One region of the Aliisedimentitalea scapharcae genome, then DNA from elsewhere that is predicted to be linked to it. Evidence: riboswitches for the same ligand, from Rfam matches in the RefSeq annotation. Region 1 holds a riboswitch; the other holds the start of a gene.
What was found. A riboswitch is a leader RNA that binds a small molecule or an ion and turns the genes downstream of it on or off. The one in region 1 is predicted to bind thiamine pyrophosphate.

Region 1 (7,957 bases):
ATCAAAACCGCCGTTGGAGATGCGACATTTCTCAAGCTTCAGCATGCCAACGCCCTCCCCGGTCCAAAACCCAAAATGCCCCCATCGACAAACCCAACAGCAACAGCGCCGCCCCGGCGGCGGCTTCCATCCGATAGGCCCCCATCAATCGATAGATCTGCAAGGGCAATGTCGCCAGCTCATGATCCGCGAACAACGCAATGACCCCCAGATCCCCCATCGACAGCGCCGCCGCCAACCCGGCGGCAAATCCGATCTGCGCCCGCATCCGCGGCAGCAGAACGCGCCTTACGAATGGCCAACCGTCCATGTCCAGCGACAGGGTCAGCTTGCCATAGCGCGCCACCACAGACCGGGCCTGTGGCACCAGGATCCGCAGCGCAAAGGGCAACGCCATCACCGCATTGACCACAGCCGTCACGATCAGAGCAAAATCGCTGGGATCTGCAAAGGGATGAATGACCACGAACAACCCGGTGCCAATCACCAAAGGCGACGCCGCCAATCCCAGCACTCCGGATATTTCGATTGCGCCACCATGACCCAGCGCCACGGCCACCGCCATTGGCAAAGCCAACAGCAACAGAACCAACGTGCTGGCGGCAGCCACCCCAATCGATGTCATTGCGGCCTGTAAAACCGCCCAGGGCAAGTCGACCAACCCCGGTGCCCCGGACACCACGATGGCCATCAACGGCAAAAGCAAAAATGCCGCCGCGGCACAGATCCACCCGGCATCGACGGCGCGTGCGCCCGGGCTCTCTCCATCCCAGCGTCTGACCAGCCGGTCCAACCCGCCGCCAAATCCTTCGCCTACCGACACCCGCAACGCGACCCAGGCCGCCAATCCGGTCAACACCAGCTGAAGGCCCGACAGCAGCGCCGCCCGACCCAGATCAAAATCAAACCGAAACGCCTGATAGATTGCCAATTCAATTGTTGTCGCACGCGGCCCGCCACCCAGGGTCAACGCCACGGCAAAGCTGGTCAGGCAGATTGCAAAAACCACCGCCAACACCCCCGGCACCACCTGACGCAGCATCGGCACCTCCAACAGGCGGAACATATCCCGACCATCGGCACCCAATTGTGCGGCCAGACGAAACCGTTCTGCCGGGATCTCCTGCCATCCTTGCAGGATCAACCGGGTTGCCAGCGGCAAATTGAAAAACACATGCGCCAGCACGACACCATGCAGGCCATAAATGCGGATCGGCTCCATCCCGATCCAGCCCAATGCCGTACTGATCCACCCGGCGCGCCCAAACACTTCGAGCAATCCCAAGATGGCAACAATCACCGGCAGGATAAACGGCGCACCCAACAGCCCGATCAAAAGGCGGCGACCAAAGAACCTGCGCCGCGCCAAAGCCCGCGCCACAGGAATCGCAAGCCCGACGCTGAACAGCGCCGACAGGCTGGCCTGAAACACGGTGAACCGCAGCGCCGCCCAATCGGACGGGCCCAGACCCGACCCGGCCTCGGCCCGCCAAACAACGGCGCACAACGTCCCCAGAATCAGCGCGGCAACAGCAATCGCCGCGCAAATCCCAGAGGCTGCGCTTACTGGCTCAGCGCGCCGAGCCATTCGCCCAAGGCTACATCCCGCACGGCTGCCGCTTCGGAGGCAGGCAACAAAAGCGATTTCTCGGGCGTCACCAACGTGTCAAATCCATCCGGCAAACCGGCCGCCGGAGTGACCGCCGGGTACATCCAATTGGTCGTGGGGATAATCGACTGGAACGCATCCGACACCATGAACGCCAGGAATTGATCGGCCAGTTCGGGTTGGTCGCTGGCGGCCAGCTTGCCGGCCACTTCGACCTGCATATAATGGCCTTCGCTGAATGATGCTGCTGCCTTGGACGCATCTTCTTCGGCAATCAGGTGATAAGCAGGAGATGTCGTATAGGACAACACCATGTCCGCTTCGCCCTCCAGAAACAGGCCATAGGCTTCAGACCAGCCTTTGGTCACGGTGACCACATTGTCGGCCAGCCCCTCCCAGATCGCCGGGGCCTCATCGCCATAGGCCGCCTTGACCCACAATAGCAGGCCCAAACCGGGCGTGGACGACCGCGGGTCCTGAATCACTATTTTCTTGTCGCTGGCGCCCAGCGCCTTGAAATCCGTCGGCGCGGCAGCATCGGCATTATGCACGAACGCGAAATACCCCCAATCATAGGGTACGAACAGCGGATCTTCCCAGCTGACCGGCAACGCATAATCGGCGCGCACATCATGGACGGCGAACAGCCCGGTTTCAGCCGCAGCAGCGGTCAGATTGGTGTCCAACCCCAGCACGATATCTGCGTCGGACCGTGCGCCTTCCAGCTTGACCCGCGCCAGCAACGCCGCACCATCGCCGGCACCGACCAGCTTCAGGTCACAGCCACAGACGTCTTCGAACGCTTTTTCCACCGCCGGGCCCGGGCCCCAATCGGAGACAAAGCTGTCATAGGTATAAACGGTCAATTCAGGCGTTTCGGCATAGGCTGCCGTCGCGCTCAAAAGTCCCGCTGCAAATGCAAGATGTTTCATCTCATCCTCCTTTGCGGCGATAGGGCAAGGGTGGATGTCTCCGAAACCTTCCCTCCGCCGGTTTTAGCCGGTTCAGGTTCAACGGGTGTCATCTCAGCACCAATGGTGCACCCCGAGGTGGCGCAGACCCTAGGCCGCAATGCCACCAAACACAAGCTATGGCAGCCATCAGGCCCTAACAGTCAGGACCAAGTGGACTGATCCCCTGTTCATCTGGCCCCAAATATCCCGGGGGAGTCACCAAAGGTGACGGGGGCAGCGCCCCCAACCCACATCCCAACACGCGAATCCGCTTGAGCCCCTGACCACGCGTCGCTAATCACATCCCCCAAAGGAGACCGCGTCCCATGTCGATGAACAGCTTTGGCCACCTCTTCCGCGTCACCACCTGGGGTGAAAGCCACGGACCCGCATTGGGTGCGACCGTGGACGGGTGCCCACCCAATGTGGCAATCGAACCCGAGATGCTGCAACTCTGGCTCGACAAACGCCGCCCGGGTCAGAACAAGAATACAACCCAGCGCAACGAACCGGATGCGGTGAAAATCCTGTCGGGTGTGTTTGACGGAAAATCCACCGGCACTCCGATTCAGCTGATGATCGAAAACACCGACCAGCGGTCGCGCGATTATGGCGAAATCGCCCAGACGTTTCGCCCCGGCCACGCTGACATCACCTATCACCAGAAATACGGCAACCGCGATTATCGCGGTGGCGGGCGCAGCTCGGCCCGGGAAACCGCAGCCCGTGTCGCCGCCGGTGGCGTCGCACGCGCGGCGATCAAGGCACTGGTCCCTGACCTGGAAATCAAAGGCTACATGACCCGCATGGGCGAGATGGAGATCGACCGGTCCCAATTCGACTGGGACGCGATTGACCAGAATGATTTCTGGATCCCCCAGGGCGCAGATCAGGCGCAGGCATGGGAAGACTACCTGCAAAAGCTGCGCAAGGATCACGATTCGGTCGGTGCCATTGTCGAAGTGGTGGCCCGGAATGTGCCCGCCGGGATCGGCGCTCCGATCTATGGCAAGCTCGACACCGATCTGGCCGCCGCGATGATGTCGATCAACGCGGTCAAAGGCGTCGAAATCGGCGAAGGCATGGCCGCAGCCCTGTTGCGTGGCACGGAAAACGCCGACGAGATCTATATGGGCGAAAACGGTCCCGAATATTCGTCGAACCACGCGGGCGGCATTCTGGGCGGTATTTCCACCGGACAGGACGTGGTGGTGCGCTTTGCGGTCAAACCGACCTCGTCGATCCTGACCCCGCGTCAGTCGATCCGCAAGGACGGCACCGCCATCGAAGTCATTACCAAGGGTCGTCATGACCCCTGCGTCGGCATCCGCGCCGTGCCCGTGGCCGAAGCGATGATGGCCTGTGTGATTCTGGATCACCTGCTGCTGCATCGTGGTCAGATTGGCGAAAACCAGGGCACGATCGGCTGATGCAGGACATTCACGCGCGGCTGCGCCGCCTTGTCGCCCAGCAGATGGATCAGGATCCGGCGCATGATCTGGCCCATCTGGATCGGGTCTGGACCAATGCCCACCGTATTGCCCGCCATCAGGCCGATCACGAAGACTCTGTAAACCTGCGGGTTCTGATGGCTGCGGCCTATCTGCACGATCTGGTCAACCTGCCCAAGGACGCCCCCAATCGGGCCGAGGCTTCGACCCTATCGGCCCAGCGCGCCGTGCCGATCCTGCAGGACCTGGGGTATACCGGGGCCGAAATCAAAGCCGCCCAACACGCCATTGCGGCGCACAGCTATTCCGCCGGTATCCCGGCGCAATCGACCGAAGCCGAAATCCTGCGTGACGCGGACCGGCTGGACGCATTGGGTGCCATCGGCATTGCCCGCACGTTCATTGTCGCAGGCAGCATGAGGCGCGCGATCTATGATCCGGCCGATCCCTTTGCCGCCGACCGTCCGCTGGATGATCAGGATTGGTCCATCGACCATTGGCACCTGAAACTGCTGCAGCTGCCCAAGGAAATGGTCACCACCAAGGGCCGCGAGATTGCCGAAAAACGGGCCAAGCTGATGCTGGCCTATCTCGAACAATTGTCCAAAGAGATCGACACCGACCTGCCCAACCATTGGTCTGACCTACTGACATGACCCAGATCCTGGCGATCACCTTCCCGATCTATGGCGCAATCGCGCTGGGGTATCTGGTGGTGGCAAAAGGCTGGTTCGCCGCTGCCGAAATGCGCACGCTGGGCAAATATGTCCTGAATATCGCCCTGCCCGCGCTGCTGTTCAATGCGGTGGCGTCGCGCCGGATCGCGGATGTGTTTCAACCCGATTACATGCTGGCCTATGGGTTGGGGGGGCTGGCGACCATCGCCACCGCCTGGATCTTGTTCACCCTGCGCGGCACTGACCCGCAACGGCGCGCGTTGGGCGTTATGGGCTCGACCTGTCCCAACAATGCTTTCATCGGGTTTCCGATCATGTTGCTGGCTTTCCCGGCCCAGGCCGAAATCATCCTGGCTCTGAACCTGCTAGTCGAAAACATCCTGTTGGTGCCGCTGTGCCTGTTGCTGATGGAAGGCGCATCGGGCAACCGACAGGAATCATTGCTGCGCCACATCGGAGCAATTCTGTTCAATGTGTTGAAAATGCCGATGGTGATCGGGCTGTTGCTGGGCCTGGCGGTCTCGCTTGTCAATGTCCCTCTGCCCGCCCCCTTTACCCGCCTGACCGGTATGCTGGCGGCCTCGGCCTCGGCATTGTCGCTGGTGGTGATCGGTGGATCACTGGTCGGCCTGCCGCTGCATGGCAACCGGGGATTGGCCGCGCAGATCACCATGACCAAACTACTGATCCACCCCGGGCTGGTTGCCGGTGCGGCTCTGACGCTGAGCGCTTTGGGCTGGATCGCGCTGACCCCGGATTTCCACAGCGCAGCAATCCTGTCGGCGGCGATGCCGATGTTCGGCATCTATACGGTTCTGGCCCAGAAACAGGGGCTCGAAGGTGCCGCGTCGATCGCCATGCTGGGGGCCACAACAACCGCCTTTGTCACGCTCAACCTGTTCCTTCTGTTCCTGACCTAAGGCCCGGGACCCTTAGGCAAACAAACCGGCGTATTCCTCGCGCAGCGCCTTTTTCTGAACCTTGCCCATGGTGTTACGGGGCAGCTCCGGCACCAGGATCACCTGCTTGGGCTGCTTGAACTTTGCCAGGTCTGCGGCCAACGTCTCCCGCACCTGATCCGCCTGCAATTCCGGATCAGTTGCCACAACGATGGCCACGACCGCCTCGCCGAAATCGGGATGTGGTGCCCCAATGACGGCACTCTCCAGCACCCCCGGCATATCGTCGATCAGGCTTTCGACCTCCTTTGGGTAAACATTGAACCCGCCGGTGATGATCAGATCCTTTTCGCGCCCCACGATGGTGACATAGCCATCACTGTCCATCCGGGCCAGATCGCCGGTGATGAACCACCCGTCCGGGCGCAGCTCTTCGGCGGTTTTCTCGGGCATCTGCCAATAGCCCTGAAACACATTTGATCCGCGCACTTCCAAAACCCCGGTCTCGCCCGTCGGCACCGGGACGCCATCTACCATGATCCGCGCCTCGACGCCGGGCAGCGGGAAACCCACCGTGCCAGCGCGCCGTTCCCCCTCATAAGGGTTCGAGGTGCTCATATTGGTTTCGGTCATGCCATAGCGTTCCAGGATCCGATGACCGGTGCGCGCTTCCCACAGCTCGTGGGTCTCAACCAACAAGGGTGCCGATCCCGAAATGAACAGACGCATGTTGGCTGCCCGTTCCCGCGTCAGCCGCTCATCCGCCAACAGGCGGGTATAGAACGTCGGTACCCCCATCAAAGCGGTGGCGTTCGGCATCGCCTCCAGAATGGCGTCCGCGTCAAAGCCCGGCAGGAACACAACCCCCGCCCCGGCCAACAGCGCCACATTGGTCGCCACAAACAGCCCGTGCGTGTGAAAGATCGGCAGGGCATGGATCAGCACATCCTGGTCCGTGAACCGCCAGTATTCCTTTAACATCTCTGAATTCGACGCCAGATTGTCATGGCTCAGCATCGCGCCCTTGGACCGCCCGGTGGTCCCCGACGTATAGAGGATAGCAGCCAGATCCTGTGCCCCGCGCGCCACCGGGGTAAACGCCCCCCGGCCCACGACGGACTCGGTCAGCGTACCATTGCCTTTGGCATCCAGCGTCACCACCCGCGCATCTCCGGAGATCCCGCGTATTGCCTCCGACCGGTCCGGATCACACACCACAACGCGTGGTGTCGCATCCCCCAGGAAATAAGCGACTTCGGACGTGGTATAGGCGGTATTCAGCGGCAGAAACACGCCCCCCGCCATCACCGTTCCCAGGTACAGCTGGATCGCTTCGATCGTCTTGTGAACCTGCACGGCAACGCGGTCCCCCGGTTGCACCCCCATCGCCACCAAAGCCGCCGCATTGCGTTCGGCCCCGGCAAACAGCTCACCAAAGGTGACACTGGCCCGCGCTGGAAACCGCGCAAAGTTCCGGGTTTCATGCCCGCGTGATGCCGCATGTAATCGGGAAATCAAATGGTTGGTGTCATACATTCTGGTCGCTCCGGCTGATGGCTCCGTTTTGCGTCATGCGGCAAAGCAAAATCAACCCGTTGATCTTTCGGTCGCTGAGGCGCAGGGTCGCGGCCATGGCACAATCATTAACATCGCATCGACCGATTCTCGCGGTTTTTCTCAAAGTGACCGCCATCGGCCTGTTTACTGCCATGTCCGGTGTGATCAAGGCGACATCGGATGTTGTGCCTGCGGGCGAAGCGGTGTTCTTCCGCTCGTTCTTTGCGATTCCCGTCATCGTTGTCTGGTTGGCGATCCGGGGCGACTTGCGCCACGGGTTTGTTGCCAAGAATCCGATGGGTCACGTCTGGCGTGGGGTGTTGGGGACATCTGCGATGGCGCTGACATTTACCGGTTTGGGGTTGCTGCCGCTGCCCGAAGTCACGGCCATCGGCTATGCCACCCCCATTTTTACAGTCATCCTCGCAGCGCTTTTGCTGGGCGAAACAATCCGGTTGGTGCGCCTGTCTGCGGTGGCCATCGGGTTGGTCGGGGTGTTGATCATGATCTGGCCCCGGTTGGGCGGCGGCGCAGACATGAGCGATACCGCCACGCTGGGCGCGATCTGCGTTCTGCTCGCGACCATGGCCCGGGCGATGGTCCAGATCCACCTGCGCAAGCTGGTCCAGACAGACCACACCGCAGCCATCGTATTCTATTTCTCGGCCACCGCATCCGGTCTGTCCCTGCTGACCCTGCCATTTGGCTGGGTGGTGCCGGACCTGCAAACGACCCTGCTGCTGATTGGGGCCGGTTTGGTCGGCGGTATCGCACAGATCCTTGTGACCTCTTCCTATCGTTTTGGCCCGGC
Region 2 (7,957 bases), 1.0 Mb from region 1:
GGGCTGTGACGGCGGTAACAACCGGGCAGACCGAAACGCCAAACGCCTGAGCAGTGGCGATGTCACGGCTTAATCCCGCGCCACCGCTGCTGTCGGTGCCCGCGATAACCAACAAATGCGTCACACAACATCTCCATCTGCCATCAGGGCAATGTCCGTAAAGCCACGCTGTTGCAACTGGCGACCGGCACGCCAGGCCCGCAGCCCGCTGCGGCAGCGCAGGATGATGCGATGCCGGGTCGAGAAGGTGGCATCGGCCATGGCATCGGGCGCGATCCGTCGTGCTGAATCGATTGCCATCTCTGGAACCTCGCAGGTGGGGCGCAATTCGACCAGCTGATCCTCGGGTTTGACATCCTGTAGGGCCACAAAGGGCATCTGCCGGTCCGGCTCGGGTGCCCCAAGAAACGAGAATTGCCCCAATTGCATGGTAGCGAGATCCAGCGTTGCCATTGTGCCCAATGGCGAAGGGTCGCACGCCAGCAGCACCCGCAGCGCCATTTGGGCTTGCAAGGATCCAATCACCCCGACCACCGGTCCCAAAACCCCGGCAGTGGCACAAGAGGCGGCGTGTTCGGGGAGATCCGGGAACACGGCTCTCAGGCTGGGTGCCTGACAGCAGAACCCGCCGACATAGCCGGATTGCCCCAGGGCCGACGCCGAGATCAGCGGTTTACCCTGGGACAGACAGGTATCCGACAGGATATAGGACACTGCAAAACTGTCAGCCGCGTCAATCACCAGATCAGAGAGCGCAACCGCTGTGTGGGCATTTGCAGGCGTCAAAGCACAGATGCGGGGATGCAGGCGCAGATCGGGTTGGGCCGCCAACAGATGCGCCTGTGCCGCCTGTGCCTTGGGGTGCCCGATGTCGGTTATTCGATACAGGGGCTGACGGTGCAGATTGCCTTCTTCAACCAGATCGGGATCGAACAGGGTGATTTCGCCAACCCCGGCACCGGCCAGATATTGCAAAACTGGACAGCCCAGCCCCCCGGCACCGACCACCAGCACATGCGCGTCCGCCAATCGGGCCTGACCGATTTGGCCGACGTCGGGCAAGAGCATCTGACGGGCATAGCGGTTCATGCCGGTGCCACCTGCGGAGCACAGGCAGCGATCCAGTCCCGCGTCCTTGCCTCGGGGTTTTGTGCCATCTGGATATCCATGACCACTGCGGCGCTGTCGGCTCCGGCGGCAAAGACACCGGGCAAACGGTCCGGCGTCAACCCCCCGATGGCCACCAGGGGCGTACGCCCGGCCATCTGTTTCCACCGGCCCACCCGTTCCAGTCCCTGGGGTCCCCATTTCATCTTTTTCAGCAAAGTGGGATAGACCGGTCCCAGCGCCACATAGGCCGGATCTTGGGTCAGTGCCCGATCCAGTTCAGTCTCGTCATGTGTCGACAGACCGATATGCACTCCGGCCCGCCGCAACGCGCCCAAATCGGCATTGTCCATGTCTTCCTGTCCCAGATGCACGAAGGAACAGCGCAGGTCCAGCGCGAGGTCCCAATAGTCGTTCACCACCAGTTGCGCGCCATGAACGGCACAAAAATCGCGGGCACGGGTGATCTGGCGGCGGACCTCGGCCTTGGGCTGGTCCTTGATCCGCAGTTGCACCAGTTTCACACCGTGAGGTACCAGCAGCTCCAACCGGCCCACATGGCCGACAATCAAATAAAACCGTTCCATCATGCCAACTCTGCCAGTCCCAGGATTGGGGTTGAGGGCACGGCCATGTCGCGCCGTTCCATTGGGCTGGCGCTGAACCCGGCACGGCCAGCGTCGATGGCGGCTGCCATGGCTTGGGCCATTTGCACAGGATCGCCCGCTTTGGCCACGGCTGTATTCAGCAGAACCGCGTCCATGCCCAGTTCCATTGCCTGCACTGCATCCGAAGGGCGCCCGATCCCGGCATCCACGATCAATGGAATATCAGGGAAATGGGCCCGCATTGCGCGCAGAGCGTCCGGGTTGCGTAGCCCCTGACCGGACCCGATGGGTGCCCCCCAGGGCATCAGCACCTCACACCCCGCCTGAACCAGCTTTTCCCCCACCACCAGGTCGTCGGTGGTATAGGGAAACACCTGAAAACCATCGTCGCACAGGATCCGCGCGGATTCGACCAGCGCAAAGACATCCGGTTGCAGGCTGTCGGAATGTCCGATCACTTCCAGCTTGATCCAATTGGTGCCAAAAACTTCGCGCGCCATATGGGCTGTGGTCACGGCTTCCTGCACCGAATGGCACCCTGCGGTGTTGGGCAGGATGCGTGTGCCGGTGTCGCGCAGCATGTCCCAGAACCCCGCGCCCGAGCCATCAGCCGCTTCACGGCGCAAGCTGACGGTAACGATCTGGGTGCCACTGGCACGGATTGCGTCGACCAGTATTGCGGGAGAGGGGTATTGCGCCGTTCCCAGAAGTAAGCGTGACTGAATTTGGTGTCCGTAAAGTAGCATTTTTCATCCCCCTTGCATGGGTGCCAGCACTTCGAGCCGGTCACCGTTGGACAGGGGGGTGCCTGCGCGGGCTTCACGCGGAATGAACTGACCGTTCAGGGCGGTGGCGATGGCGGGGCTGGTATATCCGAGCTGGTGCAGTGCCTGTGCCAGGGTCGCGCCTGCTATCTCATGCGGTTGTGCGTTCACGATAATCTGCATCACTTGGTTCCTGAAAGAATTGCGTTGCCAGCTGGCCCGCCAGGGCGGGGGCCAGAAGAAATCCGTGCCGGTAAAGCCCATTCAAATGGGTGGTGTCGCCAAGGTGTGTCAGGCGCGGAATATTGTCGGCAAATGCCGGGCGCAGACCAACGCCGGTTTCGATCACACTGGCTTCACCCAGACCTGGGTGCAGGGTGAATGCAGCCCCCAGCAGTTCCAACATAGAGCGCACGGTGATGGGCCGCCATGAACTGCTTTCGATCATGGTCGCGCCGATCATGTAAATCCCGTCCCCGCGGGGCACGAGATAAAGCGGAATGCGTGGGTGCAGCAGCCGCAGGGTGCGGGTGATCTGCACGTCCTTGGTTTCAATGATCGCCATTTCGCCGCGGATCGGACGCAGCCCGCTGAGACCCGAAGCCATGCCGCGACAATCCACATCCACCTGTGCTGGGGCAGGGGTCTCGTATCGGATGTCGACACCCGCCGCCAATACGGCATCGGTCAGGTCGATCAACGCCCGGCGCGGATCCAGGTGGGCTTCATCCTCAAAAAACAAACCGTCTGAAAATCGCCCCGCCAACGCCGGTTCCAGCGTGGCGATGTCGTCGCCTGTAACCCGGCGATGCTGTTGGGTGCGCTGGGCAAAGCGGGTCAGTTCAGCCCGGTCGCGGGGTGGGGTGACCACCAGCGTGCCTGCCCGAGTGACAGGAGTGAACTGCACCCACCAGTCGATGGCCCCGGCACCCAGCCGGACCACCTGCGCGTCGGCCGTTTCACCTTCGCACCAGGGGGCCAGCATCCCGCCGGCAAACCAGGAACAGGGGTTGTCAGCAGGCGCGGTGCCGGTTTCAAAAACCGTCACCTGTGCCCCCCGGCGCGCCAGTTCCCAGGCGCTGGCGAGGCCGGCAACGCCGGCCCCTGCGATGGTGATCATTCGCCCGGCTCCAAGGCAGGGTCGGTCACCGGCATATAGAGATCGCCACCGGTCCGGAACTTCTCGGCCATCGCCTCCATGCCTTCCTTCTGGGCTTCGGCGCGGATGTCGTGGCTGATCCGCATCGAACAGAATTTCGGCCCGCACATGGAGCAGAAATGCGCCACCTTATGCGCTTGCTTCGGCAGGGTCTGGTCATGGAATTCGCGCGCGGTTTCGGGGTCCAATGCCAGGTTGAACTGATCCGCCCAGCGGAATTCGAACCGGGCGCGACTGATCGCGTCATCGCGACGCTGGGCACCGGGCAGACCCTTGGCCAGATCGGCGGCATGGGCGGCGATTTTATAGGTGATCACGCCGGTTTTCACGTCGTCCCGGTCGGGTAGGCCCAGATGTTCCTTGGGCGTCACGTAACACAGCATGGCACAGCCGAACCAGCCGATCATGGCCGCCCCGATGCCAGAGGTGATGTGGTCATAGCCGGGTGCGATATCGGTGGTCAGTGGTCCAAGCGTGTAAAACGGTGCTTCGTCACAACAGGCCAGCTGCTTGTCCATGTTTTCCTTGATCTTGTGCATGGCGACATGGCCCGGCCCTTCGATCATCACCTGGCAGTCCTTGGCCCAGGCGATCTTGGTCAGCTCACCCAGGGTTTCCAGCTCGGCAAATTGTGCTTCGTCATTGGCATCAGCAATTGATCCGGGGCGCAGACCATCCCCAAGCGAGAAGGCAACGTCATACTGGCGGCAGATCTCGCAGATCTCTTCGAAGTGTTCATAGAGGAACGACTCCTTGTGGTGGTGCAGGCACCATTTCGCCATGATCGAACCGCCCCGCGACACGATACCGGTCACGCGATTGACGGTCATCGGCACCATGTGCAGCCGCACGCCCGCGTGAATGGTGAAATAGTCCACGCCCTGTTCGGCTTGTTCGATCAGCGTGTCGCGGAACACCTCCCAGGTCAGGTCTTCGGCGATGCCGTTTACCTTTTCCAGCGCCTGATACATCGGCACGGTGCCGATGGGCACAGGCGCGTTGCGAATGATCCATTCACGGGTGTTGTGGATGTTGCGCCCCGTCGACAGATCCATGACGGTGTCAGCGCCCCAGCGGATCGACCAGACCATCTTGTCGACCTCTTCCTCCATGGAGGAGGTGACAGCCGAGGTGCCCATATTGGCATTGATCTTGACCAAGAAGTTGCGCCCGATGATCATAGGCTCGGATTCCGGGTGGTTGATGTTTGACGGGATGATGGCGCGCCCGGCGGCGACTTCGTCGCGGACAAATTCGGGCGTGACATAGTCGGGGATATTGGCCCCCCAGTCGTGACCATCGCGGTCTGTCGCACCATGACAGGGTGACAGGTCGCGCAGCTGGTTTTCGCGGATCGCGATATACTCCATTTCGGGTGTGACGATCCCGGCGCGGGCATAAGCCAGCTGGGTCACGGCCTTGCCGTCCTTGCCGCGCAGGGGGCGTGGTTTGACCGGAAATTCAGGCGTCAGGCGGTCGCCTTCGACAAAGCCGTTGTCTGCGGCGGTGATGTCACGCCCGTCGTATTCCTCGACATCACCACGGGCTTCGATCCATTTGCGGCGCAGGGGCTCCAGACCCTGTTTGATGTCGGTCAGCACGTTGGGATCGGTATAGGGGCCCGAGCTGTCATAGACTGGCAGCGGCGCTTCGCCCGCGGTGGGGTGTACAGAGATTTCGCGCATCGGCACGCGCACATCCGGGTGCATCTGGCCCGGGACATAAATCTTGCGCGACGCAGGCAATTCGCCCGTGGTGATTTTGGGATTGGGGACGTTCATTTCGGTGCTCCTCAAGCTCTCAACTCAAAAAGACACCAGATGAGGTTAGGCCGAGGGAAACAGAGGGTGTACAGGCCCTCTTGTTCGGGACTTGCACGATGCGGGAGAGTACGGCCCCCACAGCGATGCAAACCTAGCTTCCTACGCCAGTATCAACTGGGTCAGGTTCAAAGGGTCGCATCACCGGGCATATGCCCTGTCAGCCTCTCAGTCCCCTAGGCGGGACCCCCCTGCGTGGGCCAATTGGTAGGGGGTGGGGGCGGTTCGCGTCAACCGGGAAATTTCAGTCCAGCACGATGAGCCAGCCCCAGACGGTAAAGAGGCTAAGTCCGGTTGCGATCAGCACCGAGGAGGCCGCAACCCGTTTGGCACGGTTGTACATATTGGCAAAAATATAGCCGTTGAATCCGGGGGCCATGGCCGCCGTCAAAACGCCAGACCTGTATAGATCCTGTTGAAGAGACACGGTTTTTCCAAACATCCAGACCAGGGTGGGGTGGAGCAGAAGAGATATGGTGCAGACATAGAAGATCGCCTTCAAATCACCTTCGGGCCGGTATTGGACCAGCACCCCTCCCAGCGCAAAAAGCGCTCCGGGCAGGGCCGCACGTATGACCAGAGACAGGGCACTATCTACGGCTTCTGGTATTATGAAACCGGTCAGATTCACGATGAACCCCAGCGCGATTCCCAGAATCAGCACGTTCCTGAACATCGCATTCAACACCGACGTGACAGTTTTCAGGCTCCCGCTGCCCCGGTTGCGCACGATCTCCATCGCGGTAATGCCGACGCCGTAACAGAACGGCGAATGAAAGGCGACGATGGCATAATTCCCGGTCAGGTTTTCCGCCCCATAGGCGCGTTCGGTGATCGGCAGGCCCAGCAGCACCGAATTGGAAAACAGGCAGCAGAACCCTATGGCTATGGCGTCCTCCCAGTCACGTTTGAAAATCAGCCGCGCCCCACAGACCCCAGCCAGGAAACACAGGAAGGCCGCAGAATAGAAGCTGACCAGCAATGCCGGGTCAAAGCTGGCCGAGAGATCCAGATCGGCGATGGCGCGAAACAGCAGACAGGGAATGGCAAACCCCTGGGTGAACCGCATGATCCCGTCGATGTGCTGCGCCTTGAAATACCCCGCTTGGGTGGTGGCATAGCCTGCGCCAATCACCAGAAAAACGGGCAGGATGACGTCGATCAAGCTCTGGAACATGGCCGCGTGTCCAGTAGAGGTGCCCCAATCCCAGCCGGGGTGAGCGCGGCGCATTCAGGATGCCTCCGGCGGGAGTTTTCTGGCGAGATGAAAGCGGAGCGGGGAGATATATCCCCAAACCGGTTATGTGGGCGGGCGCGGATTGCAGCGCTCAGAGCGGGTAACGGATCACCATGCCATCATAGGCAGGGGTGATGTGATCCGGGGTTTCAGCCTCGACCGTGGCATAGTCCAGGTCGATATGCATGTTGGTCAACACGGCCCGGCGCGGCTGAACCTGTTTGATCCACTCTAGGGCCTTGTCCAAATGCACATGTGTCGGATGTGGGCTGCGACGCAGCGCATCCAGAATCCAGCAATCCAGGTTTTCGAGTTGGGCCCAGGAGGCGTCATGCATTTCGGCAACATCCGGCAGATAGGCGAGATCCATGATCCGAAACCCTAGACTGTCGATGGCACCGTGATTGACGGTAAAGGGCTGAAAGGGGATCGGCCCACCAGGCCCGTCGATCTCAAAGGGACCGGCGATCGACTTCAGTTCCAGAATGGGCGGATAGGGCGAGCCTTCGGGTTGAACAAAGGCATAGCCAAATCGGTTCAGGAGGGCATTTGTCGTATCACCGTCAGCCCAGACTGGCACACGGGCGCGCATGTTGAAAACGATCATGCGCAGGTCATCGATGCCGTGGACATGGTCTGCGTGGGCATGGGTATAGACCACGCCGTCCAGGCGTCCGGTACCCGAATCCAGAAGTTGCGACCGCATGTCCGGGGTCGTGTCGATCAGAACAGACGTCGTGCCCCCAGGTCCGTCGCGTTCGACCAGCATCGAACAGCGACGACGCACATTGCGCGGATTGTCGGGGTCGCAATCGCCCCAATGGCCACCCAGACGTGGAACCCCGCCAGAGGATCCACAACCGAGGATGGTAAAGCGCAGCTCTGGCGTCATGCGGCGGCCTTGTGTCGGGCAGCCTTGGTGAACAGGCGATCAAAATTGGCCTGTGTCCGGGCTGCAAATTCGGGATAATTCATGCCGAATACTTCGGCTCCCTTGCGGGCGGTATGGGCCGTATAGGCCGGCTCGTTGCGCTTGCCCCGGAATGGGGGAGGAGCGAGATATGGAGCATCGGTTTCTACCAGAATGCGATCCACCGGGGCGGCGGCAAAAATGTCGCGCACCTGCTGGCTCTTGGGGAAGGCGGCGATACCGGACATAGAGAGGTAGAACCCGAGATCCAGCGCCACGCGGGCCAGTTCGGGCGTAGAGGAAAAGCAATGCATGACGCAGGAATAAGGACCTTTGGCCATCTCGTCAGACA

Region 2: another riboswitch for thiamine pyrophosphate. It lies ahead of thiC (phosphomethylpyrimidine synthase ThiC); the one in region 1 lies ahead of thiB (thiamine ABC transporter substrate binding subunit).

The regions. Positions count from the first base shown of each region.
Region 1 is NZ_CP123584.1:394,367-402,323, reverse strand. Features, by position in the region: gene QEZ52_RS01985 (ATP-binding cassette domain-containing protein) at 1-45, opposite strand, end outside; gene QEZ52_RS01980 (thiamine/thiamine pyrophosphate ABC transporter permease ThiP) at 32-1,588, opposite strand; gene thiB (thiamine ABC transporter substrate binding subunit) at 1,564-2,541, opposite strand; TPP riboswitch at 2,574-2,666, opposite strand; gene aroC (chorismate synthase) at 2,889-3,992, shown strand; gene QEZ52_RS01965 (HD domain-containing protein) at 3,992-4,669, shown strand; gene QEZ52_RS01960 (AEC family transporter) at 4,666-5,610, shown strand; gene QEZ52_RS01955 (malonate--CoA ligase) at 5,623-7,125, opposite strand; gene QEZ52_RS01950 (DMT family transporter) at 7,221-7,957, shown strand, end outside.
Region 2 is NZ_CP123584.1:1,415,577-1,423,533, forward strand. Features, by position in the region: gene QEZ52_RS06640 (hydroxymethylpyrimidine/phosphomethylpyrimidine kinase) at 1-124, opposite strand, end outside; gene QEZ52_RS06645 (ThiF family adenylyltransferase) at 121-1,089, opposite strand; gene QEZ52_RS06650 (thiamine phosphate synthase) at 1,086-1,694, opposite strand; gene QEZ52_RS06655 (thiazole synthase) at 1,694-2,461, opposite strand; gene thiS (sulfur carrier protein ThiS) at 2,465-2,662, opposite strand; gene QEZ52_RS06665 (FAD-dependent oxidoreductase) at 2,631-3,599, opposite strand; gene thiC (phosphomethylpyrimidine synthase ThiC) at 3,596-5,419, opposite strand; TPP riboswitch at 5,541-5,661, opposite strand; gene QEZ52_RS06675 (AEC family transporter) at 5,703-6,635, opposite strand; gene QEZ52_RS06680 (MBL fold metallo-hydrolase) at 6,787-7,587, opposite strand; gene QEZ52_RS06685 (TatD family hydrolase) at 7,584-7,957, opposite strand, start outside.